DNA from 3 places in the Cobetia sp. MB87 genome. Region 3 is predicted to be linked to each of the others. Evidence: predicted binding sites of a transcription regulator. Region 3 holds the regulator's gene; each other region holds the start of a gene.
What was found. The regulator LexA, encoded in region 3, represses DNA repair genes until DNA is damaged. The targets are predictions, from matches to a motif close to TACTGTNTANNTANACAGTA.
Positions count from the first base shown of each region.

Region 1: recA (recombinase RecA) is a predicted target of LexA. The motif match lies at 5,927-5,946, and genes of this name have one in related genera.
Region 2: dinB (DNA polymerase IV) is a predicted target of LexA. The motif match lies at 7,240-7,259, and genes of this name have one in related genera.

Region 1 is NZ_VFBC01000004.1:76,017-86,212, forward strand. It holds gene eno (phosphopyruvate hydratase) at 1-679, shown strand, start outside; gene fdxA (ferredoxin FdxA) at 1,959-2,282, opposite strand; gene mutS (DNA mismatch repair protein MutS) at 2,562-5,141, opposite strand; gene CDPAHKCJ_RS02955 (CinA family protein) at 5,356-5,844, shown strand; gene recA (recombinase RecA) at 6,060-7,127, shown strand; gene CDPAHKCJ_RS02965 (regulatory protein RecX) at 7,299-7,937, shown strand; gene alaS (alanine--tRNA ligase) at 8,182-10,196, shown strand, end outside.
Region 2 is NZ_VFBC01000003.1:202,771-212,966, reverse strand. It holds gene moaC (cyclic pyranopterin monophosphate synthase MoaC) at 1-854, shown strand, start outside; partial or broken gene CDPAHKCJ_RS02460 (molybdenum cofactor biosynthesis protein MoaE) at 856-1,317, shown strand; gene moaA (GTP 3',8-cyclase MoaA) at 1,473-2,462, shown strand; gene CDPAHKCJ_RS02450 (hypothetical protein) at 2,703-2,987, shown strand; gene CDPAHKCJ_RS02445 (ribonuclease J) at 3,197-4,777, opposite strand; gene purU (formyltetrahydrofolate deformylase) at 5,192-6,046, shown strand; gene dinB (DNA polymerase IV) at 6,163-7,221, opposite strand; gene CDPAHKCJ_RS02430 (Na+/H+ antiporter family protein) at 7,387-8,733, opposite strand; gene CDPAHKCJ_RS02425 (YrbL family protein) at 9,012-9,632, shown strand; gene bioA (adenosylmethionine--8-amino-7-oxononanoate transaminase) at 9,767-10,196, opposite strand, start outside.
Region 3 is NZ_VFBC01000007.1:306,844-317,039, reverse strand. It holds gene mfd (transcription-repair coupling factor) at 1-193, shown strand, start outside; gene CDPAHKCJ_RS07450 (S-methyl-5'-thioinosine phosphorylase) at 311-1,048, opposite strand; gene CDPAHKCJ_RS07445 (hypoxanthine-guanine phosphoribosyltransferase) at 1,325-1,906, opposite strand; gene CDPAHKCJ_RS07440 (mechanosensitive ion channel family protein) at 1,887-3,233, opposite strand; gene nagZ (beta-N-acetylhexosaminidase) at 3,282-4,427, opposite strand; gene CDPAHKCJ_RS07430 (L,D-transpeptidase) at 4,687-5,229, opposite strand; gene CDPAHKCJ_RS07425 (TetR/AcrR family transcriptional regulator) at 5,229-5,906, opposite strand; gene lexA (transcriptional repressor LexA) at 6,465-7,094, shown strand; gene CDPAHKCJ_RS07415 (hypothetical protein) at 7,198-7,437, opposite strand; gene CDPAHKCJ_RS07410 (DUF6586 family protein) at 7,690-8,169, opposite strand; gene topA (type I DNA topoisomerase) at 8,169-10,196, opposite strand, start outside.

The sequences.
Region 1 (10,196 bases), on a different contig from region 3:
CTCCGTGGGTGATGAAGGTGGCTTTGCACCGAACCTGGCGTCCAACTCCGAAGCACTGGCCGTCATCAAGCAGGCCGTCAGCGATGCGGGCTACACCCTGGGCACCGATGTGACCCTGGCGCTGGATTGCGCGTCTTCCGAGTTCTACAAGGACGGTCAGTACAACCTGTCCGGCGAAGGCAAGAGCTTCGACGCACGTGGTTTCGTCGACTATCTGGCCGGCCTGGCCGCGGAATATCCGATCGTCTCCATCGAAGACGGCATGGACGAGTCCGACTGGGAAGGCTGGAAGATGCTGACCGACGAGCTGGGCGACAAGGTGCAGCTGGTCGGCGACGACCTGTTCGTCACCAACACGCGCATCCTGAGTCGTGGTATCGATGAAGGCATCGGCAACTCCATCCTGATCAAGTTCAACCAGATCGGCTCGCTGTCCGAGACCCTGGATGCGATCAAGATGGCGCAGGCCGCCGGCTTCACCGCGGTCATCTCCCACCGCAGTGGCGAGACCGAAGACACCACCATCGCCGACCTCGCCGTCGGTACCTGTGCTGGCCAGATCAAGACCGGCTCTCTGTGCCGCTCTGACCGTGTCGCCAAGTACAACCGCCTGCTGGTGATCGAGCAGCAGCTGGGTGACGTGGCTTACAACGGCCTGAAAGAGATCAAGGGTCAGTAATCGCCTGTGATATGAGGGGCTCCGGCCCCACAGCATCGCAGGGGTAACTTGCAACGGGGTCGTGCCTTCTGGCACGGCCCCGTTGTGCATTGGAGACGATGATTGAGTGCTATTGAGGGGGATGCAGGAAACAGGCCGCTTTCAGGCACTGAATTCGTGTAAGTCATCTCTTACAAATCTCGCAGGACAATCGAGACACTGACTGCGAGTTGCCTGCGGATTTGAACGTATGTTCTTCTATATGTAGTTGATTTTATTGATTATATTTTACTTGACGGCCCGTTCAGGTATAGCGGGTTAAGAGGTTTGGCTAGTTGCCTCGCCAGCGAATGCTGCCCAGAATGGCTGCATGGACGTGAGGGTGCGGCGGGACACCGCAGTCTCGGCAGGATGCCAACGGGATGATCAGGAAAGACTTGATGGCGAGACAGGATGTTTCGCCTCGCTGAGCAGGACGCTCGGCGAAAAAAGGACCTGACATGGACGTCGGTAGCAGTGAGCTGCATATCCTCGCTTGAAGGAGTCAGGCGAGAGATGCCAGGGAAGCAAGGATAGCGGGCATGACACCGGAGTGTGTCAGGATCAGGATGATCCGTCGGCGATGGGAAGCGCCACACAGGCAGGAAGCACGATAACGACACGGAGTGTCGGAGAGCTCCAGGCTCTGATATGCAGTCAGGAAGCTTGCCCTTCACAGGAAGTGACGGATGACGGGACATCATCCGCGTCAGGAATGATGGGGCAGACAGCGGCAGCATCAAGTGGCTGGAAGCCACGACAAGGATGGTCGGACAAGGAATGTCGTGAGGCTGTCAGCTGCATAGGTAGGGAGCGGTACAGGCAGGACGCCGGGCAATGCATGGGCAGGACAGCAGGACAGGCAAATATCTGCACTAACGGGCATTGCGGTGGGACAGCTGCGCAAGCAGTGCTGCAATGCCCGCCACGCGTGACGGTGCGCCCCGAATGACAGGATGTCGTGAAGGGCAGGGACAGCACTCAGGAGTGCGATCCAGGATGGATCGACAGGAACACGCTTGGAGCGGGCGACCTTACGGGGTCGCCCTTTTTTATGCCCGTATGCCAGGGACTGAGCTCCTGGTACGAGCCCTTGGTACGAGCTCCTGGCACGAGCTTGGGGCACCGACTTCAGGCATCAGATACAGAAACGGCAGCGGCTCCCGGGGGGAATCGCTACCGTTTCTGTCATGAGAGCCGAGCTTGCCCGGTCAGGGCGGGCAAGCCGCTTGCCGCGCGAGATGCGGGTGACTTGAGGGGCTTACTGCTCCAGATACTCAAGCTTGCCATCGACACCATCCCACTTCTCGGCGTCTTCCATGGCGTCCTTCTTCTCGCTGATGTTCGGCCAGACTTCGGCCAGGTCGGCATTCAGCTCGATGAATTCCTTCTGGTTCTCCGGCACTTCATCTTCGGAGAAGATGGCTTCGGCGGGGCATTCAGGCTCACACAGCGCGCAGTCAATGCACTCATCCGGGTTGATCACCAGGAAGTTCGGGCCTTCGTAGAAGCAATCCACCGGGCAGACTTCCACGCAGTCGGTGTATTTGCAGCGAATGCAGTTCTCGGTGACGATGAATGCCATGCAGGTCTCCTGACGCGGATTGGCGTCTCTCTCGTAGGTCGTGGTCCAGGCGCCCACCATGTGTCGTCTCGGCGACATCATGGTCTTCAGGTTATAAGCGGCGCAGATGTTATAAGGCGTTATTCTAGTGGCGCTCTGCCGCCCCCGCAATCAGCAGGGGCGGATCGTTTTGGAATGGTGCTATGCCCGAAGGTTGCTGTCGAGTCTTGCCGCTCATTCTCGGGCCTTGCCACTCATTCTCGAGCCAGGCGCGTCAACGCTGGCTCGGTGTGACGGCGCTCAGCGCTGACGGTGCCATTCGTAGATCAGCTCCAGCGCTCGCTTGGGGCTCAGATCATCCGGGTCCAGGCCATTGAGGGCTTCGACGACCGGATGCGGCGGTGCCGCGAACAGGTCATTCTGTTGCGGTACCGGCTGCCCCAGCGCATCCTCGCGCGCCACCTGCGGACGATCGACTTCCTGCTGCTCCAGACTGGTCAGCTTCTCGCGTGCCCGCAGGATGACGCTCTGCGGGACACCGGCCAGCTGGGCCACCTGCAGGCCATAGCTCTGGCTGGCAGGGCCTTCCTCGACGCGGTGCATGAAGACGATGCCATCGCCATGTTCTGCGGCCGTCAGGTGCACGTTGGCGACGGCATCGGCATGCTCGGGCAGCGCCGTCATCTCGAAGTAATGGGTCGCGAACAGGGTGAAGGCACGCGTGCGCGCCAGATGCTCGGCGCTGGCCCATGCCAGTGACAGACCATCGAAGGTCGAGGTGCCACGGCCGATCTCATCCATCAACACCAGGCTCTCGTCAGTGGCGTTGTGCAGGATGCTGGCGGTCTCGGTCATCTCGACCATGAAGGTCGAGCGGCCGCCGGCCAGGTCATCCGAGGAGCCGATGCGCGTGAAGATGCGATCCAGCGGGCCGATGGATGCGCGGGACGCCGGCACGAAGCTGCCAGTATGCGCGAGCAGGGCAATCAGTGCCGTCTGGCGCATGTAGGTGGACTTACCGCCCATGTTGGGGCCGGTGATCACCAGCATGCGCCGCGTATCATCGAAGCGCACATCGTTGGGCACGAAGGGATGATCGCTGACATGTTCGACCACCGGGTGGCGTCCGCCTTCGATATCGATGCCCGGGGTCTCGCTGAGTTCTGGGCGCACGAAATCAAGAGCAGCGGCGCGATCGGCGAAGGCGGTCAGCACATCCAGTGACGCCAGCGCACGGGCCGTCTGCTGCAGGCCATCCAGTTCGGTATTCAGGTCATCCAGCAGGTGCTCATACAGCAGCTTCTCGCGCGCCAGTGACTTGGACTTGGCGGACAGCGCCTTGTCCTCGAATTCCTTGAGCTCGGGGATGATGAAGCGCTCGGCATTCTTGAGTGTCTGGCGACGGATGTATTCCGGCGGGGCCTCGGCCGATTGCGAGCGCGGCAGCTCGATGAAGTAGCCATGCACGCGGTTGTAGCCGACCTTGAGGTTGCTCAGGCCGGTGCGCTCGCGCTCGCGGGTCTCGAGTGCGACCAGGTACTGGCCGGCGTTCTCGGACAGGCCGCGATACTCGTCCAGCTCATCGTCGTAGCCATCGGCGATCACACCACCATCGCGCAGCACTACCGGCGGATTCTCGACCAGCGCCTCGCTGAGCATCGCGGAAAGTGCCGGGAACAGGCGGATGGCATCGCGCAGGTCATCGATGGCGCTGCCTTTCTCGACGCTGGCGAGTACGGCGCGCAGCTCGGGCAGGGTGTTGAGGCCATCGCGCAGGCGTGCCATGTCACGAGGGCGTGCGCTGCGCAGTGCGACACGGGCGAGTATGCGTTCCACATCGCCGATGCGCTTGAGCAGGCCTTGCAGCTCGAAGGGATAGTCGCCATCCAGCAGACGTTGCACCGCCGCCTGGCGCTGGCCGATCTGGAGTTGATCGCGCAGCGGGCGGTTGAGCCAGCGCTTGAGCAGGCGCGAGCCCATCGCGGTCGCGGTGACGTCCAGCACGCTGGCCAGCGTGTTGTCGCTGGTGCCGCCCAGGTTGGTATCGATCTCGAGGTTGCGACGGCTGGCGGCATCGATCACCACCGAGTCATCGCGGCTCTCGACGGCCAGCGCGGTCACGTGGGGCAGGCCGGTGCGCTGGGTGTCGCGAGCATAGTCGAGCAGAGCACCGGCTGCCGTGACGGCGCGCGTCAGGTGGCTGCAACCGAAGCCGTTGAGGTCCTGGACGCCGAATTGATCGCACAGCAGACGCAAGGCAGTTTCGTGATCGAAGTGCCAATCGCTCTGGCGGGTCAGGCCCGGGCGCGAGGACAGGCTGGCGGGGAGAGTACGGCTTTCACCGACCATGACCTCTGCAGGCGAAAGGCGCTGGATCTCGGCCAGCAGCTCATCATCACCATTGACCTCGAGCACGCTGAAGCGACCGGAGGAGAGTTCGAGAGCGGCCAGGCCCCAGGTCTCGCCGTCACGGTGCAGCGCCACCAGCAGGTTGTCGCGGCTGGCATCCAGCAGCGCCTCATCATGCAGCGTTCCCGGGGTGACGATACGCACGACCTTGCGCTCGACGGGCCCCTTGCTGGTCGCCGGGTCACCGATCTGCTCGCAGATGGCCACCGATTCGCCCATCTTGACCAGGCGTGCCAGATAGCCTTCGGCGCTGTGGTAGGGCACCCCTGCCATGGGGATCGGTGAGCCACCGGAGCTGCCGCGCGCCGTCAAGGTGATATCGAGCAGTTGTGCTGCGCGCTTGGCGTCCTCATGAAACAGTTCATAGAAGTCGCCCATGCGATAGAACAGCAGCACGCCGGGGTGCTCGCGTTTGATCTTCATGTACTGCGTCATCATCGGCGTCATCTGGGGCGCGCTGTTCTTGGCCATGGCCATGGACTTCCTTGACTGCACTGCAATGGGAAAAAGCACACATGCGAGAGCACGGCATGCGGGATGCGCGATATTCTACGGACTGGCGCGGCCGGCTCCAATGCCTGTGATGTCTCATGCTCGCTGCCCTTTTCACCCGATGACCTCCACAAGGAGAAAGTTCGTGAGTCAATTGACCGGTACGGCCCCTGAGGCTGCGTGCGCGAATACCCTGGCTGAGCAGTTGCAGGCATTGGCGGTCGCGCGCGGCGTGCGCGTCACCACCGCCGAGTCGTGCACCGGAGGCGGGGTGAGTGCCGCGATCACGGCGATTGCCGGCAGCTCCCGCTATTTCGATGCGGGCTACGTGACCTATTCCAATGCCACCAAGCAGCGCCTGCTGGGAGTCAGTGAGGCATCGCTTGAAACCTTCGGTGCCGTCTCCGAGGCGGTCGTCTGCGAGATGGTGCGCGGTGCCTGTCGCGAAAGTGGCGCTGAGCTGGGGGTGGCGATCAGCGGTGTGGCCGGCCCCGGCGGGGGAAGTGACGAGAAGCCCGTCGGCACCGTGTGGCTGGCGTGGGGGAGCGAGGCGCGCCAGCAGGCACGCTGCTGTCACTTTTCCGGCGACCGGCAGGCCGTGCGCGACGCCGCCGTGCGGGAGGCGCTGCAGGGCTTGATCGAGCGCGTGGAGGCCTTGCAGATCGGTACCGAAGACTCGTGAGCCCGATGCAAGCCCCGCGTTGAGGGTGCTGCCTGAAAAAGCGCATCACCGGACTGGCAGAGTGACGCAACTTGCGGCATTATACTGTCCATGTATACAGGGTTTTGCCACGACACCTCAGCCGCTAGTCTGACGGTGTCTGCTCAGCTCTCAGTGACAGAATTCTCTATTCCAGGTGGCAGCCCGTGTGGCTCCGCCGTTCGACAGGAGGCCACATGGCAAAGGACGACAATCGTACCAAGGCGCTGAACGCGGCGCTGTCCCAGATCGAGCGCCAGTTCGGCAAGGGCGCCGTCATGCGCATGGGCGATGCCCCGCGTGTGGCCATCCCGTCGGTTTCCACCGGTTCTCTGGGGCTGGATATCGCACTCGGCATCGGCGGCCTGCCCTTCGGACGCGTGGTCGAGATCTACGGTCCGGAATCCTCGGGCAAGACGACACTGACCCTCTCGGTCATCGCCCAGGCGCAGAAGCAGGGCAAGGTCTGTGCCTTCATCGATGCCGAGCACGCGCTGGATCCGTCCTACGCCGAGAAGCTGGGCGTCAATCTGGACGAGATGCTGGTCTCCCAGCCGGACACCGGTGAGCAGGCGCTCGAGATCGTCGACATGCTGGTACGCTCCGGCGGCGTTGACGTCATCATCGTCGACTCCGTGGCAGCACTGACGCCGCGTGCCGAGATCGAAGGCGAGATGGGCGACTCACACGTCGGCCTGCAGGCGCGTCTGATGTCCCAGGCACTGCGCAAGGTGACCGGTCACATCAAGAACGCCAACTGCATGGTGGTGTTCATCAACCAGATCCGCATGAAGATCGGCGTGATGTTCGGCAGCCCCGAAACCACGACTGGCGGTAACGCACTGAAGTTCTACTCCAGTGTACGTCTGGATATCCGTCGTACCGGTTCCGTGAAGTCCGGTGATGAAGTCACCGGTAACGAGACCCGCGTCAAGGTCGTCAAGAACAAGGTCGCGCCGCCGTTCCGTCAGGCCGAGTTCCAGATTCTCTACGGCAAGGGCATCTATCACGCCGGTGAGGTGATCGACCTGGGCGTGCAGTGTGGACTGGTCGGCAAGTCAGGCGCCTGGTACAGCTATCAGGGCAGCAAGATCGGTCAGGGCAAGGCCAACTCCGCCCAGTACCTGGAAGACAATCCCGCCATCATGGAGGAGATTGAAGCCCAGATCCGTGCCCAGTTGCTGGCAGCACCGGAAGCCAAGGAAGAGCCGAAAGAGACCGCGGCCGCCGAGAGTGAAGACGACCTGGATATCGATCTCGATTGAGGCTCGTCCCGAAGAAAGAGCAAGAGCGCCAGCCGCCAGGCTGGCGTCATCGCACCGTATCGTTTCCGGCTCGGTGAGATGACCCCAAGGCGCCCGCCCCGATGACTCGGAGGCGGGCGCCTTGCGTTCACGTCCATCGATGTCCTTCTGCTCAACTCCGGGAGCATGACCATGCACGATGACAGCGCTGAAATGAGTGGGCCTGAGTATCAACCGCTCGACTCAGGCGCGATGACGCCGAAACGGCGTGCACGCAATGATGCCATCGCGCGTCTGGCACGCCGCGAACATAGTCGCCGCGAGCTGCACGACTATCTCAAGGAGCGCGACTACCTGCGGGCGGTCAGCGATGACGAGTTAGCAGAGCGGCAAGCCGCGGGCGAGGAGGGTGCACAGGCGGCCTTGAGTCGCGATGAGGTCGAGCTGCTGATCGAGGAGGTGCTGGAGCGCATGGTCGAGGAGGGCCTGCAATCCGATGAGCGCTTTGCCGCCAGCTTCCTGCGGACGCGCGTCCTGCGCGGACAGGGACCGAGGCGTATCCAGCAGGAGCTGCGCCAGCGTGGTATCGATAGCGAGACGCTCAATGCCGTGATGCGTGCCGCCAGTGACCCGACGCCGGATGCCTTCGGTCATGTCGATGCGGTGGATTTCTTCGAACTGGCGCGCGAGACGCTGGCCAGGCGCTTCTCCGGCCCCGGCGAGGGGCACAAGGAGCGCGCACGGCGCGAACGCTTTCTGCTCCAGCGCGGCTTCGACTATGAGCAGCTGCGCTATGCCATGGAGTCCGCCTGGAGTGATGAGGGGGAATAAGGCTAGCGGGTGGCTGTTTGGCTCTCATGACGCGCAAACCGGCGCTTCAAGACATTTCCCCCCCTTTAGCTTGCGCGAACAGGCGTTATACTAGGTCGTCTTGCGACGGCACGGGGCAGGCGCCTTCTTTCATGCTTTTCATTGCACCTCCATGCATACCCACATGGATGAACATGCAGAAACCATGCGGAAGTCATGCAGAAGACCCCCGGAGCGTCTTTACGCACATCGCTACGGAACCTCTATGAAAAGCGCAGAAATCAGAAACGCCTTCCTGACCTATTTCGAGAAGCAGGGCCATACCATCGTTCCCACCAGCTCCCTGGTGCCGAACAACGACCCGACCCTGCTGTTCACCAACGCCGGCATGGTGCCCTTCAAGGATGTCTTCCTGGGCCGTGATCCGCGTGGCTACAGCCGTGCGACCTCCGCGCAGCGCTGCGTGCGCGCCGGTGGCAAGCACAATGACCTGGACAACGTCGGCTATACCGCCCGCCACCACACCTTCTTCGAGATGCTGGGCAACTTCAGCTTCGGCGACTACTTCAAGCGCGAAGCCATCCAGTTCGCCTGGAAGTTTCTGACCGAAGAACTCGGCCTGCCGAAGGAGAAGCTGTGGGTCACCGTGCACGTCAGCGATGACGAAGCCCGTGACATCTGGTTCAACGAGGTCGGCATCGATCAGAACCGCTTCTCGCGTCTCGACGAGGACAACTTCTGGCAGATGGGCGACACCGGTCCGTGTGGTCCGTCCTCCGAGATCTTCTATGACCACGGCGAAGATGTCGCCGGTGGCCCGCCGGGCAGCCCGGACGAAGATGGCGATCGCTACATCGAGATCTGGAACCTGGTCTTCATGCAGTTCGACCGTGACGCCGAGGGCACGCTGCACCCGCTGCCCAAGCCGTCCATCGATACCGGCATGGGTCTGGAGCGTGTCGCGGCCGTGATGCAGGGCGTGCACTCCAACTACGAGATCGACCTGTTCCAGAATCTGTTGGCCGCCGCGGCCGAGATCATCGGTCACGACAACATCGCCACGCCGTCACTGCGTGTAGTGGCTGACCACATCCGCTCGTGCGCCTTCCTGATCGCCGATGGCGTGCTGCCGTCCAACGAAGGCCGTGGCTACGTGCTGCGTCGCATCATCCGTCGCGCCGTGCGTCATGGTCACAAGCTGGGCGCGCGTGGCAGCTTCTTCTACAAGCTGGTCGCGGCTCTCGACAGCGAGATGGGCGATGCCTATCCGGAACTGCGCGCTGCCCGCGAGCAGATCGAGCGTGTGCTGCTCAAGGAAGAAGAGCAGTTCGCGCGTACGCTGGAACATGGCATGAAGCTTCTGGAAGAAGCCATCGCTGGTCTCGAGGGCAATACCCTCGACGGCGAGACCATCTTCAAGCTCTACGACACCTACGGCTTCCCGTATGACCTGACCGCTGACATCTGCCGTGAGCGCGAGCTGATCCTCGATGAGGCAGGCTTCCAGGCGGCCCTGGAAGCACAGCGTGATCGCGCCCGTGCCGCCAGCAACTTCGGCGGCGACTACTCCGCCAATCTGGTGCTGGAGGGCGAGACCGTCTTCACCGGTTACGACCAGCTGGAAGGGGAAGCCACCGTCACCTCGCTGTTCGACGCCGAAGGCAATGCCGTCGAGCAGCTCGAGGTAGACACCAAGGGCATCGTGGTGCTTGATACCACCCCGTTCTACGGCGAGTCAGGCGGTCAGGCCGGCGACACCGGTTATCTGCATCTGGATGGCGGCCGCTTCCAGGTCAGCGATACCCAGAAGCAGACCGGCCATCATCTGCACCACGGTGTGCTGATCGAGGGCGCTCTCAAGGTCGGTGACAAGGTGCGTCCGCAGGTCGATGCCGAGCTGCGTGCGGCTTCCGTGCGCAACCACTCAGCCACGCACCTGCTGCACGAAGCGCTGCGACTGGTGCTGGGCGAGCACGTTCAGCAGAAGGGCTCGCTGGTCACGGCCGAGCGTCTGCGCTTCGACTTCAGCCACTTTGAGGCGATGACGGCCGAGCAGCTGTCCGAAGTCGAGCGCATCGTCAACGCGCAGATCCTGGCCAACGCCGAGACCACCATCGAGTTCATGAGTCTCGATGAGGCCAAGGCGCGCGGCGCAGCGGCCCTCTTCGATGCCAAGTATGGTGAGGAAGTTCGCGTGCTGACCATCGGTCAGGATGCCTTCTCCATCGAGCTGTGCGGCGGGACTCACGTCAAGCGCAGCGGCGACATCGGCCAGATGCA
Region 2 (10,196 bases), on a different contig from region 3:
CTCATCTCAACGCACGCGGCGAAGCCCATATGGTGGATGTTGCGGACAAGCAGGAAACCCGCCGCGAGGCGCGAGCCAGCGCACGCGTCAGCATGCTGCCTGCCACGCTCGCACTGCTCGCCGAAGGTGGCCTGCCCAAAGGGGATGTGCTGGCGACGGCGCGTATTGCCGGTATCCAGGCGGCCAAGCGCACTCATGAGCTGATTCCGCTCTGTCATGCCTTGATGCTCTCCAAGGTGACGGTCGACTTCACGCTGGACAGCGCCAACAGCTGCGTGGAAATTCAGGTGCTGTGTCGCCTCAATGGGCGTACCGGTGTCGAGATGGAGGCGCTGACGGCGGCCTCGGTGGCGGCCTTGACGCTCTATGACATGTGCAAGGCGGTCGACAAGGGTATCGTGATCGGCGATATCCAGCTCGAGACCAAGACCGGCGGCAAGAGTGGTGACTGGCAGCGCCCGGAGGAGGCCGCCGCTGTCGAGCAGACGCCGGTTGAGCCAAGCCGGACTGAATCAAGCTGGGCCGAACCAAGCCGTGCTGCAACAGCTGAGCCTATCGAAGCGACAGCGGGACAGGCCGCTCCGGCGGCACGCGGCGATGCCACCGTGCGGGTTCTCTTCCTGGCGGAACTGCGGGAACGTCTGGACCTCGATAGCCTGGCGCTGAACCTGACGACGCTGTCCCAAGCGACGGTCGGGGGCCTGAAGCGCACCTTGGCGCTGCGTGATCCGCAGCTTGAAGCGCTCAATGACACTCGCGTGCTTTGCGCCGTCAATCAGGACATGGTGCGCGATGACCACCCACTGAATGCCGGTGATGAAGTCGCCTTCTTCCCACCGGTGACGGGGGGCTGACATGACCCAGGTCGCAAACGAAGCCGCGCAGGCCTTTTCGGTCAGCATTCAGGCCAGCGATTTTGATCTGCGTGTCGAGCAGGACGTCCTGACGCGTGGGCGCGGCGATATCGGTGCCGTGGTGTCCTTCACGGGGCTGGTGCGTGATTTCAACCAGCGACCGGATGTCGTCGCGCTGACGCTGGAACACTATCCCGGCATGACGGAGCGTAGCCTCGAACGTCTGATCACAGAGGCGCGCGAGCGCTTCCCGCTCACCGGGGTGCGCATCATTCACCGTGTCGGACGGCTCGAGCCCGGCGACAATATCGTGCTGGTACTGGTCGCCAGTGCGCATCGTCAGGCAGCCTTTGCCGGCTGTGACTTCCTGATGGACCATCTCAAGTCGCGGGCGCCTTTCTGGAAAAAGGAGCACACCGCCACAGGAGATTATTGGGTACGGGAACGCTCGAGCGATCGCGAGGCACTCGAGCGCTGGCATCCAGAGTCTGCGGTGATGGCAGAGGGTGGATCGGTAACCCCCTTTGCTGAGCAACAGAAGGCTGATGACTCATTGGCCGAGGCCAGCCGCGAAGAGCGACAATCAGCGCTGGCAACACCCAAGTTTTCGGGAGAGTCATGATGGAAACCCTGGTCGATGACTTCGGTCGTCGCATCCGCTATGTTCGCCTGTCAGTGACGGACCGCTGTGACTTTCGCTGCGTCTATTGCATGAGCGAAGAGATGACCTTTCTGCCGCGTGACGAGGTCTTGAGCCTCGAAGAGATCGCGTTGCTGGCGCGTGCCTTCGTGGAATTGGGAGTCGAGAAGATTCGCCTGACCGGCGGGGAGCCGCTGGTGCGGCGTGATATCGGCAAGCTGGTCGATGAAATCGGCGCGCTCGAGGGGCTCAAGGACTTCTCGATGACCACCAACGGCGCTGGGCTTGCCAAGCACGCCGCGCAGCTGAAGGCCGCCGGCATGTCACGGCTGAATATCAGCCTTGATTCTCTGGACCCGGAGCGCTTCAAGGCGCTGACGCGTACCGGCGACCTGGACAAGGTGATCGCCGGCATCCGTGCTGCGCGCGAGGAAGGTTTCCGCATCAAGCTCAATGCGGTAGTGCTGAAAGGGCGCAATGATCACGAAGTGGTGTCGCTGGTCGAATTTGCGCGCGAGGAAGGGCTGGACATCAGCTTCATCGAAGAGATGCCGCTGGGTCAGGTCTCGGATCACGGTCGTGAGGAGACCTTCTGCTCCAGTGATGATGTCCAGGCGCGCATCGAGACGCGTTATCCGCTGATTCCGACGCTGGAAGACAGCCTGGGGCCGGCGCGCTATTTCCGCATGGCGGACAGCGAATCACGGGTGGGATTCATCTCACCGCACAGTCATAACTTCTGCTCGACCTGCAACCGTGTTCGCGTCACGGTGGAAGGGCGGCTGTTGCTGTGTCTTGGCAATGAGCACTCGCTAGATCTGCGTGACATCATGCGTCGTCACCCGGGTGACATCGAGCCACTCAAGGCCGCGATCATCGATGCCATGCACCTCAAGCCCGAACGTCATCACTTCACGACGGATGGCGATGTCCAGATCGTTCGCTTCATGAACATGACGGGAGGCTGAGTCCTTTTTCGTCATCAGTCAGGGCGCTCATGGTGATCGAGCCATCCTGGATAACTCACAGGCGCTCACAAGAACCCCGCTATCAAGCGGGGTTTTTGTTGGTCTATCCTATGGAAACACTGCCTTGCTTTTGACAAGGCTTGTTAGTTCATATTTAGCGCTTATACTTTGCTGCATTATCACATCCAATGCGATGACTCGCAGGGATTCCAGCTCAGTGCATATGGTGGAGGTAGCGAAATGACAGCCGATTCTCTCGAAAAGATCGCTCGTAACAAGAATGTTGCTCGTGCAGCAGCGCGTCAGCTGTCCATGGAACAACTGCACAAGCTCTCCGAGGTCATCAATGAGGTGATCGAGCAGAAAGCCGAAGAAGATGAGCAGCGCCGCGAAGAAGAAATTGCCAAGGAGCGCAAGCTTGCCGAGATTCGTGATGCGATGATCGAAGCTGGCCTTTCCGTGGATGATCTGGTCAGTGATCAGCCCAAGCGTCGTGGCCGTCCGCCGAAGAACAAGTCCGTTTGAGACCTTCGGCCTGACGCCATGGAGGTGGCTGAAGCGCTTGAGATCGAGATTGCCAGTCGGCAAGATGGCAATGTCGCCATCACCAGTCCCTGAGCGCCTCCCAGCAGCAGAAAAGCCCGCCCGGTATTTCCCGGGCGGGCTTTTTCATGCACCGCTTTGTGCAGGGCAGTGAGCTCAAGGTGGCCATCACTTCGGTGATGGCGCGACACTCACTCCTGATTCATGGCCATGATATGCAGGAATAACACCGGCTCATGGCGCAGATGGTTGCGCAGCCAGCGATTGATGCGACCATCGAGTTGCTGCTTGAGTTCACGTTCATTGCTGGCATCCAGGCCTGCCAGGGTGTCATCCAGCCACTCGGCGAAGCTGTCTTCATCCAGGCTTGAGGTACCGCTGATATCCAGCATCAAGCGGCCAATGCGAACCCAGCCTGCCTCCTGCAGCGTGACGGGCAATGCCAGCGAGACGCTGCCATGCCGGCCGAGACGCGCGCGGGCACGGCGGTCCATGGAATCCAGCGGACGCACCTTGTCATGCTCGATGATGCGCTCGTGCAGTGTCAGGCGTTTCTCCACCGACAGCCCCTGAGCATCGAGGCGAATCACGTCACCATTGACGGGAATCAGCGGTGCCTCGATGCCCAGGGACTGTGCCACCTGGGTATGAGCCAGCTGGTGGCGATATTCGCCATGCACCGGCAGCAGACGTACCGGTTTCAGCCAGCCATAGAAGGTGCGCAGTTCTTCCTGCGCCGGATGCCCGGAGGCGTGCAGGTCCGGGAACTGCTTCTCTTCCATGATGCCGACGCCAAGGCGTGTCAGCGCGTTGTGCAGCTTGCCGATGGCGAGCTCATTGCCGGGAATCGCCTTGGAAGAGAAGATCACGGTGTCGCCGGCAGCCAGCTCGAAGTCCGGATGGCGGGAATTGGCCAGGCGTGACAGCGCGGCGCGCGGCTCGCCCTGACTGCCGGTGGCGATCACCATGACCTCTTCCGGGGGCAGATAGCCCAGATCCTTCACCGGTACCAGCGGCGGGAAGTCTTCCAGATAGCCGAGACCGCGGGCGACGCGCACCATGCGCTCCATGGAGCGACCCAGCAGCGTGATGCGGCGACCATTGCGTGCGGCGGCGCGCCCCAGCGCCAGGATGCGGGCCAGGTTGCTGGCAAAGCAGGTCACGACGACGCGTCCGCGACAGCCGGCCAGCGTCTTCTCCAGTGCGCGTGCCACCTCGCCTTCGCTGCGCGAATGACCCGCCAGCGGCGCATTGGTGGAGTCGCCGACGACCAGATCGACCGGTGCCAATGCCTGATAGCGCTCCGGATCAGTGGGCTCGCCGATCAACGGCTCCGGGTCGAGCTTCCAGTCGCCGGTATGCATCACGCGGTATTCCGGCGTGACGATCAGCAACGAGCAGCTTTCCGGAATGGAGTGGGTCAGCGGCAACAATCGCAGCGCGAAGGGGCCGGATTCGAAGCCTTCATCCACCTCGATGATCTGCAGGCTGGAGGTTTCCAGCTCGCGCTCGGCAAACTTGGCGCGCAGCAAGCCAGCCGCCAACGGCGTTGCGATGATCGGGCAGCGCCATTTGGGCCACAGCCAGGCGACTGCGCCGATGTGGTCTTCGTGGCCATGGGTGATCACCAGCATCTGTGGGCTGATGCCCAGACTTGCCAGGGACTCGATATCGGGTACCTGCAACGGACCTTCTGGCAGGTCCTGACGAATCATCATGCCGCAATCCACGGCAATCCAGTGATCCTGATAACCATACAGCGTCAGATTCATGCCGATCTCGCCGCAGCCACCCAGCGGTAGCAGGTGCAGCGGCGGACGTTGTCTCTGACGGACTTGAACGCGGGGTTTCAACATGGATGTCATGCCATCTATAAAATGTGGCTCAACTATACGGGAATCCCGCGAAGCGCCACAAATGGCGCTGTTGTCCGGTCGAGCTGATTCGGTGGCGGTCCAGCCGTCCGCGTGACGCCTTGAGGTGGGCTGGCGTGATGGCCGCTGATCGCAATGTCGTATTGACCATATGGACAGAATCGGGGCCCAGCACTGTTTCAGGCCGCGTGATCAGCTACAATAGCCCACCTTTGCCGAGGGGCTGCTTACGGGCGGTGTCATGATTCCTCGCGCAGGCCGGCGCTTCGCCGGCTGAACATCATTCCCGCTATCACAATGGTTGAACTTACGATGTCTCACGCCTATCGCCTGGTGGTGTCCTGCCCTGACCAGGTCGGAATTGTCGCCCGAGTTTCCACTTTCATCGCCGAGCAGGGCGGGTGGATCACCGAAGCCAATCAGCATTCTGATCTTGGCGCCGGTCGTTTCTTCATGCGCTATGAGATCAACCCCGAAACCATCGGCCTGAGTGCCGATGAGCTCGGCAAGCGCTTCGCCCCGATCGGCGAAGAGTTCGGCATGCAGTGGCGCGTGCATGACACCGCTGCCAAGAAGCGTGTCGTATTGATGGTCTCCAAGGACTCCCATTGTCTGGTGGACCTGCTGCATCGCTGGCAGTCCGGTGATCTGGATTGCGAGATCCCCTGCGTCATTTCCAACCACGATGACATGCGATCGCTGGTGGAATGGCACGGCATTCCGTTCCATCACGTGCCGGTCGACAAGAATGACAAGGCTCCGGCCTTTGCCGAGGTCGAGCGTCTGGTGGAAGAATCCCGGGCCGATTGCATCGTGCTGGCGCGCTACATGCAGATCATTCCACCAAGCCTGTGTGAGCGCTATGCCGGTCGCCTGATCAATATCCACCACAGCTTCCTGCCTTCCTTCGTGGGCGCCAAGCCGTATCACCAGGCCTTCGGACGTGGGGTCAAGCTGATCGGGGCGACCTGCCATTACGTGACCGAAGAGCTGGATGCCGGCCCGATCATCGAGCAGGACATCCATCGCGTCACTCACTGCCATACCGCCGAGGAACTGGTGCGCATCGGCCGTGATGTCGAGCAGAAGGTGCTGGCACGCGGGCTGCGTTGGCACCTGCAGGATCGCGTGCTGATCCACGGCAACAAGACCATCGTCTTCGCCTGAGCTTCGCTTGCTCAACGCATGAGTCTGTCATCGACCTGAGGTCATGACGAAGAAGCCGGTACCTGTTTCAGGTGCCGGCTTTGTTGTTTTCGGATGGGGGGAGCGACTGGTGCGAGCTAGAACAATCCCAGCTGCTGGGCGTCCTCGCGGGCCTTGAGGCGCACGCCGACACCCAGCAGGCGGACAGGGCGGTAGCCGCGTTGCCAGGCTTGCTCCATCAAAAGGGCGAAGCTGTTGGCGCTTGGCAGCGTGGTGGTCGAGGCGGGGAGCAGGCTTTCCAGCGTGGTGCTCTCGAAGTTGTTGAAGCGGATCTTGACGAACTGCTTGGCCAGCACCGGCTGGTCATGGCGGGCGTGACGGCTGGTCAGGCGTTCGAGCAGGGCAGGCAGGCGCTCGAGACAAGCCGGCAGGTCAGGCAGGTCGTGATCGAAGGTGTGTTCGACACTGATCGACTTGCGCTCGCGTTCGACACGTACTGGTCGCTCATCGATGCCGTGCGCCAGTTCGTGCAGGCGGGTGCCGAACTTGCCGAAGTGTTCGGCCAGTGTCGTCAACGGCGTGCCACGCATGTCCTCGCAGGTGGTGATGCCCAGGCGTGTCAGGCGCGCCAGCGTCGCCGGGCCGACCCCGTGCAGCTTGCCGACGGGCAGCTGGCGGATGAAGGCGTCGCTGGTCTCGGGTGTGATCACCGTCAGGCCGTCGGGCTTTTCCCAGTCACTGGCGATCTTGGCCAGAAACTTGTTGGCGGCCACGCCAAGGGAGAGCGTGATGCCGGTGCGCTTGAGCGCCTCCTCCTTCAGCCAGCGCGCCATCCAGGTGGCGCTGCCCTGAAAGTCAGTCACGGCGCTGACATCCAGATAGGCTTCATCCAGCGAGAGGGGCTCCACCAGGGGCGTCAGTTCATGGAAGAGTGCCTGGATCTCGGCGGAGACGGCGCGGTAGCGCTCGAAGTCCGGTGGCACCAGAATCAGCTGTGGGCAAAGGCGCAGCGCGCGGGCAGTCGACATCGCCGAGCGTACGCCGAAGGCACGCGCGGGATAGTTGCAGGTGGCGATGACACCGCGTTGCTCGGTGCGGCCGCCGATGGCGATGGGCACGTCGCGCCACTCGGGATGGCGGAGCATCTCGACGGCGGCATAGAAGCAATCGCAGTCGGCGTGGAGGATCTTGCGCATGCGCGCATCATGCTAAAAGACTGGATGGCTGTCCAGTAGCTGTGCCCATTCATTGGGCCTGAGCAGGCTCAATAACGAAAACGCCCGACAGTGAGGAAGGTCCTCGCTGCCGGGCGTTGTCATGTCTGGCATCTCACCTGTGGCCGAGTGGTGTCGGTCAGTGGATTACAGCGTCATCGCGGCCACCCAGCCGAATACGATCAGCGGGATGTTGTAGTGAATGAAGGTCGGCACCACGCTGTCCCAGATGTGGTCATGCTGCTGATCGACATTCAGGCCGGAAGTCGGGCCGAGGGTCGAATCAGAAGCCGGTGAGCCGGCATCTCCCAGCGCGGCGGCGGTGCCGATCAGCGCGACGGTGGCCAGCGGCGAGAAGCCGAATTGCAGCGCCAGCGGCACGTAGATGGCGGCAATGATCGGAATGGTCGAGAAGCTGGAGCCGATGCCCAGAGTGATGAACAGGCCGACCATCAGCATGACCAGCGCGGCCAGCGGCTTGTTGTCACCGATGATATGGAAGGAGGCGTCGACCAGGGTCTGGATGTCGCCGGTGGCCTTCATCACGGAAGCGAAACCAGCCGCCGAGATCATGATGAAGCCGATCAGTGCCATCATGCGCATGCCGGAGGTGAAGAGGTCATCCGCTTCGTTCCACTTGAACAGGCCACCCAGCGAGAGGATGGCGAAGCCGACCAGGCCGCCGAGAATCATGGAGCCGGAATACAGCTGAATGCCGAGGGCGGCGATGATGGCGACGCCTGCCATGATCAGGCCGCTCTTGGACGGCGTGTGCATGGGCGTGTGGTGCGGCACGTTGCTGGACTTGATCTCGCGGGTCGCGTAGTCACGCGGCTTGCGGTAGGAGACGAACAGCGCCGTCAGCAGGCCGAGGAACATGCCGCCGACCGGAATCGCCATCGCCATCGGCACCATGCCACGGGTCACGTCCAGACCGAGCGACTGGCCGGCATCATTGATGTTGGCCAGCAGGATGTCGTTGAGGAAGATGGAGCCGAAACCGACCGGCAGCAGCATGTAGGGCGCGGTCAGGCCGAAGGTCAGTGCACAGGCCACGGCGCGACGATCCAGGCGCAGGCGGTTCATGGCGACCAGCAGCGGCGGAATCAGGATCGGGATGAAGGCGATGTGGACCGGAATCAGGTTCTGGGAGGAAATTGCGACCAGGGTCACGCTGCCCAGCAGGCCGTACTTGATGGCCGTCTGGCGGCGCGGTGTGCTTTCGCCATTGAGCAGGCCGATCAGGCGTGCGGCGAGCAGGTCCGGCAAACCGGAGCGAGACAGGGCGACGGCGAAGGCACCGAGGGTGGCGTAGGCCAGCGCGACCTTGGCGCCGCCGCCGACACCGTCATTGAAGGCGCCGAGCGTATCAGTCAGGGACAGGCCGCTGAACAGACCGCCGACCAGCGCGCCGGCGACCAGCGCGAAGACGACCGAGACGCGAGCCAACGACAGGCCGACCATGACCAGGACGGCCAGAATTACCGCATTCATGCGAGTTCCTCTTGAGGTAGCTTCGGGGATAGGGTCTGGCGAGAGAGCTGCGCGGCCACCCGATCCCGGGCAATACCTCGCATGACGTGCTGCTGGCAGTTTCATCCTGAAACCGGCCAAAAACGGCGCGTAATCATACCAGAAGGGCAGCGCAAGCTGAATGGCCGATGAACGTGGGCGCTGCCAGATGGCACAAGTTGGCGTGCAATGACGGCTTTTTGTAGAATGCCACGCTGCCCGGCGGCTGCAGTCGCAGGCGTTATTCAACAGGAGTGCGCATGCTGGAGCTGGAAAATGCCCGCGTCATCGGCATGGGAAATGATCGGCGTGTCTATCAGGACCCGAACGACCCCCATCGCTGCATCAAGGTCCCGCGTTACCCTGACAAGGGCAGCCGCCAGAATGAACGCGAGCAACGCTATTTCGAGGGCCTGGTCAGACGTGGCATGCGCGACTGGTCCTATGTGCCTGCCTACCATGGCAGTGTCGCCACCGCCGAGGGGCTCGGGCTGGTCTTCGATCTGATTCTCGACAGTGACGGCTCCACGTCACGGCGGTTGCGCGAGGTGCATCTCGAGACTCCCGAGCGCCTGAGCGCCGAGGTGCTGGTGAGCGAGCTGGCCAATCTCTATCGCTATCTCGAGAAACGCTGGTTGATTCCGTCTGATCTCAATGATCGCAATATCGTGGTCCAGTTCAGCGACGACCAGCCGCCCAGATTGTGGCTGATCGACGGTATCTCGAACCCTGACTTCATTCCGCTGGCGACCAGCGTCGCCTGGCTGGCACGGCGCAAGGTCGCGCGTCGCTATCGTCACTTCCTGAAGAAACTGGTCAAGGGCGGCCAGCTCTCGCCAGAGGAGTATCAGGCACTCGAAGCCAGTCTGTGGGGTGAATGACTCTGATGGTGACGGCTCTCGAGACTGGTGGCGCTCGAGAGTGACTGCCCCTGATGGCGCTTGCCTCTGATGGCAATCGCCTTTGATGAACATCGCCAGGGGCAGTCGTGTTGTGTATCAGTGCAAGCAGTACATCAGTGTTCCAGGGTCTCGAAGTAGCTGGTCATCGCATGGGTGATCTGGCGCAAGTCCTGCGGCGAGGTGATATAGGCCGGCATGGTATAGAGCCAGCAACCGAAGGGACGTAACCAGACACCCAGTTCACGGGCATGGGCTTGAGCGCCTGCCAGACTGCTGGCATCGTGTACTTCTATCACCGCCGTGGCACCCAATACGCGTACATCGCGAATGGCGGGATGGGAGAAGTTCAGCAGGGTGTCGCGCAACAATTGATTGAGCTCGGCAATCTTGCCCAGATAATTCTCTTCCTCGAATACCGCGAGACTTTCCAGTGCTACCCGACAGGCCAGCGGATTGCCCATGAAGGTCGGGCCGTGCATGAAGGCGCTATTCGCATCCTCGCCATCAAATGCATGGAAGATATGACTCTGGGCCAGGGTGGCG
Region 3 (10,196 bases):
CATCATCTTCGGCGCCCAGACGCCGGTCGATCCGCTGACGCTGGTCAACCTGATCCAGCGCCAGTCGGATGTCTACAAGCTGGAAGGCGCCGACACCCTGCGCTTCGCTACCGACATGGATGACGCCGAGAAACGCTTCAGTTTCTGTGAGACCTTGCTGGACCTGCTCAACGCCAAGACCAAGGCCGCCTGACGCCCCACTTACCACTGTGCACGTGAAAATGCGCAGAACATGAAAACGGCCTGCATCGCGGATGCAGGCCGTTTTTTCTGGTAGTCAGACCGCCTCACCTCCCAGGGGACAAGCGCCTCAGGCATGGCGTGCCAGAAGCGCTGCCAGCAAGCGCTGCACCCTGGGCATGCCAGCCTCGATAACGGATTCCGTGCCCGCGCGTGTCGGCTCCTCTTCGCCGACGCCTGCGGCATGGCTGATCACCAGACACAGGCTGGCATATTCCATCTCTAGCTCACGGGCCAGCACGGCCTCGGGCATGCCTGTCATGCCGACCAGCGTATTGCCATCACGCGCCATCAGGCGGATCTCGGCGGCCGTTTCCAGGCGCGGCCCCTGCACCACGCCCAGCACCCCGCCGGCCGTGATGGGCAGCCCCGCCTCGGCCGCCGCCGCATGCAGTTCCTCGCGCCAGACCCGATGATACGGCCAGGCGAACGACACATGCTGAAACGGCTTGAAACGCCCATCGAAGAATGAGCCCTCGCGACCGGTGGTGTAATCGATCAGCTGGTCCGGCACCACCAGTGTGCCCGGGGTCAGCGTCGGGTCGATACCGGACACGCAGTTGACTCCCACCACATGGGTCGCGCCCGCTTGTTTGAGCGCCCATAGATTGGCGCGATAGTTGATGCGATGCGGTGGCACCTTGTGCGGCTGACCATGACGAGCCAGGAACAGCAGCGGCTGCCCATTCAGACGGCCTTCCACGACGCCACAGGAGGCCGCCCCCAGGGGCGTTTCCTGACCGCCGCGCTTGAGCACTTCCATCCCCACCCAACTGCCGAACCCCGTCCCACCGATCACCGCCAGCATCGCCCGCCTCCTTGCCACCCATGTGCAGGAATCTCTCGGGACCGGACCCTCCGCCCCCTCAGCGAACGCTACTCCGAGCCAACCGACAACGACAAGCACAATCGTCATGTCTTGCGTCAAGAGAACAGAAAAGGCCCCGAAAACGACACCACCCGCCGCGGTTGCCCGGGCGGGTGGTGAACGAATGCCAGCGTTGACGATGGCTATCGCACGCGATGGCGATGTCAGTCGGCGATGGCGACTCACATCCGGCGACTCATGTCACAGACACTTGGGTTACAGACCCTTGGGCGCGTAGATGCCCGGCGCGTTACGCCAGTAACCCTTGTAGTCCATGCCGAAACCGAACAGGAAGCGGTCTTCGACATCCAACCCACAGAAATCGGCCTTGAAGCCCGGGAAGGCCTTGCGGTCATGCTTCTTGTCGACCAGCACGCAGCTGGACACGCTGCGCGCGCCGGCTTCACGGCAATACTCGAGGATCGCGGCCAGAGTGCCTCCTTCATCGAGGATGTCATCGACGATCACCACGTCGCGGCCGGCCATCGGCAGTTCCGGGTTGACACGCCAGAACAGCTCGCCGCCGCGCATCGCGCCACGGTAGCGAGTGGCGTGCAGATAATCGACTTCCAGCGGGAAGTCGAGACGGGTCAGCAGCTGGCCGGCGGTGATCAGGCCGCCGTTCATCACGCAATAGAAGATCGGCATGCGATCGCCGAGGTGTTCCGTCAGCTCAACGGCCATGCGGTCGAGTGCCACTTCAAGGTCAGCTTGCGGGATCAGGCAGTCGGCGTTGTCCATCACCTCACGCATTTCGTCATGCAGGGCGGTGAGAGTCTCAGGCGTCGGAGTCAGCATCGGGAGTTTCCTGGGTGTCACTGGCCTCATCTCCACGCCGGACAGGCGCAGAAGAGGATGTAGCAGCGGCGGTTGAATCAGAACGGCGGCGGGACCCGCGCGTCTGCGTGTCTGATGACGCCGCGGCGTTCTCCGCCTCGGCGTCGTGTTCATGGTGGCGTCCTTCAAAGGACAGCACATCGGCAAAGTGCAGACGCTGGCCAGGCAGCGCCACCTGGGCATCATGCTCACGGATGATGTCGTGCACCTTGAGCAGGACATCCTGCTTGATCGCGTGGTACTTCACCCAGTCGGTGGTGCGCGTGAAGACATAGACGAAGAAGTTCAGCGAATGCTCACCGTAGGTGGTGAAGTTCACGATCTGGGTGCGCGTCTGGTCGATCTCGTCATGGCCTTCCAGCATCTCGCGTACCGCGGCAACGATGGGGCCGACCTGGGCGGCATCCTCATAGCGCAGCCCCACGGTCTCGAAGATGCGGCGATTGTACATGCGCGACGGATTCTCCACCGAGATGCTGGTAAAGATGGCGTTCGGCACGTAGAGGGGGCGCATGTCAAAGGTACGGATACGCGTCAGGCGCCAACCGATATCCTCGACGGTGCCTTCGATCTCGCGGTCCGGTGAGCGGATCCAGTCGCCGACCTTGAAGGGCCGGTCGAGATGGATCATCAGGGCACCGAAGAAGTTGGCCAGCAGATCCCGCGCCGCAAAGCCGACCGCGATACCGCCGACACCCCCGAAGGCCAGCACCCCGGACAGCGAGACGCCGAGATTCTGCAGGATGGCCAGCCCCACCAGCACGACCACGACCGCACGCAGCAACTTGCTGATCGCCGAGGCCGTGGTGGCATCCATCGCGTTGACGTTGGTGCCGGGCGGCGGCATGGTGCGCAGCGCCTCGAAGCGCTTGACCATGCGAATCAACGCCCAGGCCAGCGCCAGCAGGGTCACGATCTGGCGCGCCGTGCCCAGGTACTTCTCGGCCCCGCCGAGGCTGAACTGGCCGGCGATGATGCCGAGCGCCAGCAACACCCCCATGCTGTAGAGCCAGAATGACAAGGGATGGCGCAGGCCATGCACCAGGGCGTCATCCCACAGGTTGCGGCTCTTCTCGGCATGCGCCGCCAGGCGAGTGAGCACCACTCGTTCGATGAGGTGCAGCAACAGCACCGCCAGCAGCAGCAGAGCCAGATTGATGCCCCATAGCGGCAGACCAAAGGTCTGCTCGACCCATTGGCGCAGCGGCTCGACCCATTGATTGATCATCTCTTCGGCAGGCGCTGCCAGCTTGTCGGCAGCAGCCTCGGTGGCGGATTGCTCAGCCATGGGGATTCCTTGCCAGTCGTCGACTCGAAAAAGACACCGCGTGCCTGATTATTGCGCGCTACCGGACTCAGAGGCCGACGACGTGTCAGACGCCTCGGCGCTGCCAAACGTGCCCGAGGGCATGGCAACCTGCTGTGATGCCTGGCTGGCCGCCATCGATTCGAGCCGCGCGTGGGTGCGCCGCCAGCGTGCCAGCCCCACCAGGCCATCCAGCGTCGGGCGAGCCCGCGCATAGCGCAACCGCGCCTGGCGCTTGCCTCGATGGCGCTGCTCATCGTCATCGAGGCTGTCGAGCACTTCGCGCGCGGCGGCCGGGTCATTGCAGACCAGCGCCATGTCACAGCCGGCGTCCAGCGCCAGGCGCGCACGCTCTGCCGGGCCACCTTCCGCGACTGCCGCCGCCATGCCCAGATCATCGGAGAAGATGGCGCCCTTGAAGCCGAACTCTTCGCGCAGCAGGCCCAACCAGCTGGGCGAGAAGCCCGCGGGACGTGCATCGAAATCCGGATAGATCACATGCGCCGGCATCACGCCGCCCAGACGCTCGGCGAGGGCCGCGAAGGGCTTGAGATCATGTTCGCGCAGCTCGCGGAACGGACGCGGGTCGACCACGCGCTCCAGATGGGTATCGGCCGAAATGCCACCATGCCCCGGGTAATGCTTGCCGACGGCGGACATGCCCGCCTCCTGCAGCCCATCGATGAAGGCGCCGCCCACCGCGATGACGTCTTCCGGCGTGGCGCCGAAGCTGCGATCACCAATGATGGTCGAGCCCGCCACATCGATATCCAGCACCGGCGCAAAGGTGATATCACAGCCGATGGCTGCCATTTCCATGCCCAGCAGCCAGCCGGCATCGCGTGCCAGACCCAGGCCTGCGGCCTGGGCGTCTTCGCCGCAACCATCACAGTCACGCCCGAGACAGCACTGTGCCAGGCTGCGCATCGATGGCAGGCGTGTCACGCCCTCGCGCAGACGCTGGACGCGCCCGCCCTCCTGATCGATGGCGATCAGCAGGTGGGGATTCACGCTGCGAATCTCGCGGCTCAGCTCCAGCACCTGCTCGGGAGAAGCGCAGTTGCGCGCAAACAGGATGACGCCCCCGACGGCAGGGCGTGCCAGCAGTTCACGTTCGTCGCGGGCGAGGGTCAGCCCCGCAACATCGACCATTACGGAGCCCAGTGGCTGTGTCATGTCATCCTTCCTGTCCATGGCCTGCGGCAGTGATGTCCCGTGAAGAGAGGAATCACGACCGTCAGGACTTCATGTCTTTTACGGGGCTTGGCAGCCTGGAAGAAACGTGATGAATCAGGCTGCCAGCGCGAGGAAAGGCGCAATTCTAGCCGACTGAACCCCTATCGAACAGTCGCGACCAGCTGCACCCCGGCAAGGGACTGCCACACGGATTTCGGTGACGGCTCATGGAGGGTATCAGACTCGGACACCAACGCCTTCAGACATGCAGCAGCACCGGTGTGCCGGGCACAGCCTCGGCAAAGAGTCGCAGCAGGTCGTCATCACGCAAGCGAATGCAGCCGTGGGATGCCGCGACGCCCATGGGCTCCGTGCTGGGCGTGCCATGAAAATAGATGTAACGGCGCAGACTATCGACCCGCTCGCCGCGGGCATTGCGACCGCGATTGAGGCCGGGCTCGCGGCCGCTGAGCCACAGAATGCGCGTCAGTATCCAGTCACGCTCAGGATGCTCGGCGGCAAGCTCAGGCGTGAACACCTCACCCGTGAAGCGCCGTCCGCGATAGACGGCGCCACGCGGATTGCCCGCCCCGATGGCGGCACGAATCACATGCCAGCCGGTTGGCGTGCAACCGCTGCCGTCGAGCTCGCCGATACCGTTGAGGCCGCTGGAGATCGCGCAGGCGTGCACCAGCGCGTCAGGGCCGGCCGCGGGGGGCGGCGCATCACTACTGCCACTCGGCGCGTCATTGCGTATCTCGAGGCTCTGGCGTGAGAGATCCACCGCGACCCAGCAGGCCATCAGCTGGCCGCCTGGGTGACCGCCTCACCATCCCCGAGCGAGGCCGGCAACGGCGCTGCCATCGCCGCGACCACCACCGGCCGCATGTGCTGAATCAGCTCACGCACCGTGGTGTGATGGCCGTATTCGGCCTCCTCGATATCGCGCAGTGCATCCAGGCCCGAGAAGGTGAAGATCACGCTGCCGAGCATGAAGTGCAGGCGCCAGAAGCGCTCGTTGTCCGGCAGATCAGGCGTCGCCAGCTTCAGAAGCTCGGCGAAGCGGCTGAAGACCGTGCCGTAATGCTCGCGGATATAGCGCCGCATGTGGCCCTGCCCCTGGGTATAGGCCAGCCCAAGCAGGCGCATGAAGGTACGCAGGCTGTTGCGCTCGGCCGGCACCTCCAGCACGGTGCGCGCCATCACCTCCAGCAGGACCTCCAGCGGCACCTGACGCCCGGCGTATTGCTGCTCGACGCTGTCGAGTGCCGCGTGGAAACGCTCACTGAACGGATCGAGATAGCGCGCGAAGACCGCCTGGATCAGCGATTTCTTGGAGCCGAAGTGGTAGTTCACCGCCGCCAGATTGACCTTGGCCTTGCTGGTGATGTTGCGCAATGAGGTCTCGGCGAAGCCGCGCTCGGCGAACAGCACCTCGGCAGTATCGAGGATGCGGGTAACGGTATCGGTCTGGGCCATGGGCGGAACCCTTGTCAGGTAGAAAAGGACTGGAGTCGTAGGTCACGGCACAAGCCCCGCACGGCGACTCTCTCATGAGGTGGTGCTGGTTCACGGCAAGGCCGCGTACGATCAAGGCATGTTCGAACACGGCCCGCTCGAGCACGGCCCGCTCGAGCACGGCATGTTTGATCATGGCTCGACCGGACACCGCCATCGACGAACATTCGTTTGAAACACTTTGATTCTAGCGCGCCATGCCATGACTGACAATTCTCTCGCGTTTCAAACGCCAGAGGTTTAGCCAAGGCTGATATTCGCTGAACGCTGACCGTGGCGATCCAAGGACTCGCCATGTCCGCCTCTCCCAGACAGCCCGCCTGACCTCATCAGCAGAGCCTTTGACATCGGGCAAGCAAGGTCACCAGACAGCGATCTCTCGACGACTACCTGCCCTTTGAGGCCACCACGCAAGCCACGATGCCTTGCATGACCGCCATGACTGGATACAATGACAGTTGTATGGATGCACACCCCGTGCCGTCAGCTCAAGATGCCGCCCAGGCCAAAGGCAATGCCATGACCCAGCCGCTTACTCCGCGCCAGCAGGATGTCTTCGACTTCATCATCAAGACCATCAAGTCCTCTGGCTACCCGCCGACGCGGGCCGAAATCGCCCAGGCGCTGGGCTTTCGCTCGCCGAATGCCGCCGAAGAGCATCTGCGCGCCCTCAAGCGCAAGGGCGCCATCGAGATGGTGCCGGGCACCTCACGCGGCATTCGCGTGCCGTCGCTGGCTGACGTCGACGACAGCGCCAACGATGGCCTGCCGGTGATCGGGGAAGTGGCCGCCGGCAGCCCGATTCTTGCCAGCGAGCATATCGACCGCCACTGTCCGCTGCCGAGTGACTACTTCTCGCCGGCTGCCGACTACCTGCTGCGTGTGCGCGGCGTGTCGATGAAGGATGTGGGGATTCTGGAAGGCGACCTGCTGGCCGTACACCGCACCACCAGCGTGCGTGATGGCCAGATCGTGGTGGCCCGCCTGGGGGATGAAGTCACCGTCAAGCGCTTCCGCCGTGACGGGCACTACGTATGGCTGGAAGCCGAAAACGAGGACTTCTCGCCGATCAAGGTCGACCTGCGCACGGACAGTCTGGAGATCGAGGGTCTCGGGGTGGGCGTCATCCGCGATGGTGGCCTGCACTGAGGCCTTGACCAGCAGCGCTTTGCCCAGCAGAAAAGCCGCACGCATCGCACAAAAAAACCCGCCTCGAGGCGGGTTTTTTTGTGCGCGAAGCATGAGCGATGAATCAGTGCACGATGCCTTCTGACTGCTCGTCCTCGTCTTCTTCGCCATCCCAGAGGCGAGTCCGGGTGATGGCGTGGTCGATCATCTCACGCGCGACCTCGAAACGATTGTCACGCAGCAGATCAGCGGCCTCGTCCGAAATGCGAATGCTGAGCAGCGGCTCACCTTCGCTTTCCGCGGCGCGCAGAATCACTTCACCATCTTCCATTTGCACAATTTCAAGTACGGCGGGATCGGACACGTCATTCCTCCTGCACGGCATCTCGCGAGATACCGGCGTCGTTGTAATCGTCAGCGCGACGGCTGGCAAGCCCGGCACCGCGCTGCCATCAGCGACGCAGAAAAAAGTACGACCACAGCCAGAGCCATGGTCGTACCGGAGAATGCAGGGCTTGCCACAATGCGATCAGTCTAGCACCCGTGAAGGCGAAACGTCACCCGATAGCCATACGCCAGTCATCACCAGCGTGCAGCACCAGATCAACGCCTGAACCTACCACTCGACACTCGACTCGCGCAGCTGCGGCAGCAGCGCCTTGAATGCCGTGATGGCGGCACTGAGACGCTCGGCCAGCGAGGCGTTCGAGGCTGCCGCGATGATCAGGCCATCACCACGCGAGCGCGATTCCTCGCGGCGAGCGGCACCGCCCTCTTCATGCAGGCGGGTCACATCCGCGACCAGCTCAGACAACCAGCTGTCGGGACGCTCCAGCAGGCTGCGCAGCTGTTCGACCTCGGCAATGGGCGTCGGCGGGGTGGTCAGGCGCTCACGCCAGCCACCCTGCGGCCAGCGCGCCGTCACGGCACACTCTTCCAGCAATGACGCCAGCGCAAGCTCCAGTAGGGCGAGCGCGCCCTCCTCACCGGCCATGCGTCGTGCCACGGCATGCTCATCGTCGCCAGAGGCTGCTGACTGGGCCAGCAGCAACTCGGCCTGATACAGCAGCTGATTGGTACGGGCACGCTGGCTCATCAGCTCTTGGCTCCCTTGCGCTTGTCCTCGACGACCCAGCGGCCGTTGTCATAGGTCGCCTTCCAACCGGTCGCCTTGCCTTCCTCATCGGTCATGACGTATTGAGCCTTGACCTTGCGCGAGAAGCGAATCTGCGCCGGACGTCCGTCCGGGTCCTGATCCGGGGCATCAAGAATGAAGTGATACTTCTCCGGTAGCTCGTCGGCATGCGCCTTGAGCTCCTTGACCAGCGGCGGACGCGTCTCGCGATTCTTCGGGAACTGACTGGCCGCCAGGAACAGGCCACTGGCGCCATCGCGCAGTACGTAGTGGTCCTCGACCTTGACGCAGGCAAGTTCCGGCATCGGAATCGGGTCCATCTTCGGCGGCGCTACCTCACCGGACTTGAGCAGCTTGCGGGTGTTCTTGCAATTCTCGTTGGTGCAGCCGAAGTACTTGCCGAAACGCCCGGTCTTGAGCTGCATGTCGGAGCCGCACTTGTCGCACTCGATCACCGGGCCATCGTAACCCTTGATGCGGAACTGCCCTTCCTCGACCTCGTGACCGACACAGTCCGGGCTATTGCCGCAGACGTGCAGCTTGCGCTGCTCATCGATCAGGTAGCTGTCCATCGCGGTGGCGCAGATCGGGCAGCGGCGCTTGGCTCGCAGCGCATCCGTCTCGGCATCTTCACCGGCATCGGCCGCCACGGCCTCATCACCCGGCAGCAGATCGATGGTGGTCTTGCAGCGCTCCTTGGGCGGCAGGTTGTAGCCGGAACAACCCAGGAAGACCCCGGTGGAGGCGGTACGGATCTGCATCTCACGCCCACAGGTCGGGCAGGCGATATCGGTCGGCACCGGCTGATTCGGACGCATGCCCTCTTCGGACTGGGCATGATCCAGCTCGGCCTTGAACTCGGCGTAGAAGGTGTCCAGCAGCTCGCGCCAGTTGCGCCCGCCGTTGGCCACTTCATCGAGATAGTCTTCCATGCGCGCCGTGAAGCCGAAGTCCATCAGGTCCTTGAAGGACTCGCTGAGGCGATCGGTGACGATGTCGCCCAGCTTCTCGGCATAGAAGCGACGGTTTTCCAGCGCCACGTAGCCACGGTCCTGGATGGTGGAGATGATGGCGGCATAGGTGGACGGACGACCGATACCGCGCTTCTCCAGCTCCTTGACCAGGCTGGCCTCGGTGTATCGCGCCGTGGGCTTGGTGAAGTGCTGAAGCGGCTGCAGCTCGACAAGGTCCAGCTTCTCGCCGATGGCAAGATCCGGCAGCGACTGGTCCTCTTCCTTCTTGCCCATCGGCTTCATGACACGCGTGTAGCCGTCGAACTTGAGCACACGGCCCTTGGCACGCAGCTCGTAGCCATCCACTTCGATGGTCAGCGTGGAGGACAGGTATTCAGCCGGCAGCATCTGACAGGCCACGAACTGACGCCAGATCAGCTCATACAGACGCTCGGCGTCACGCTCCATACCGGCGAGATCGGTGGCGCGGCGCGACACTTCGGAAGGACGAATCGCTTCGTGCGCTTCCTGGGCGCCCTCCTTGCTGGAGTAGACGTTGGCCGCTTCCGGCAGGTAGTTGCTGCCGTATTCTTCGCTGATGAAGTCACGCGCCGTGGCGACCGCGTCCGCCGACAGATTGGTCGAGTCGGTACGCATGTAGGTGATGTAACCCGCCTCGTAGAGACGCTGGGCCATCATCATGGTCTTCTTGACCGAGAAGCCGAGACGACCACTGGCCGCCTGCTGCAGGGTCGAGGTGATGAACGGCGCGTTCGGCTTGGAGCGCGTCGGCTTGTCTTCACGATTGGTGATCGCGAGCTTGGCCGTGCGCAGCGCCGCGATGCGATCCATCGTCTCTTTCTCGCTGGTCGGACGGAAGGCCTTGCCATCCTGACGCGCCAGCTCGAAACGGATCGCTTCACCACTGGCGGCGGCCAGCTCAGCGTGGACATCCCAGAACTCTTCGGGGATGAAGGCGCGGATCTCGCGCTCACGCTCGACGATCAGACGCACGGCAACCGACTGCACACGACC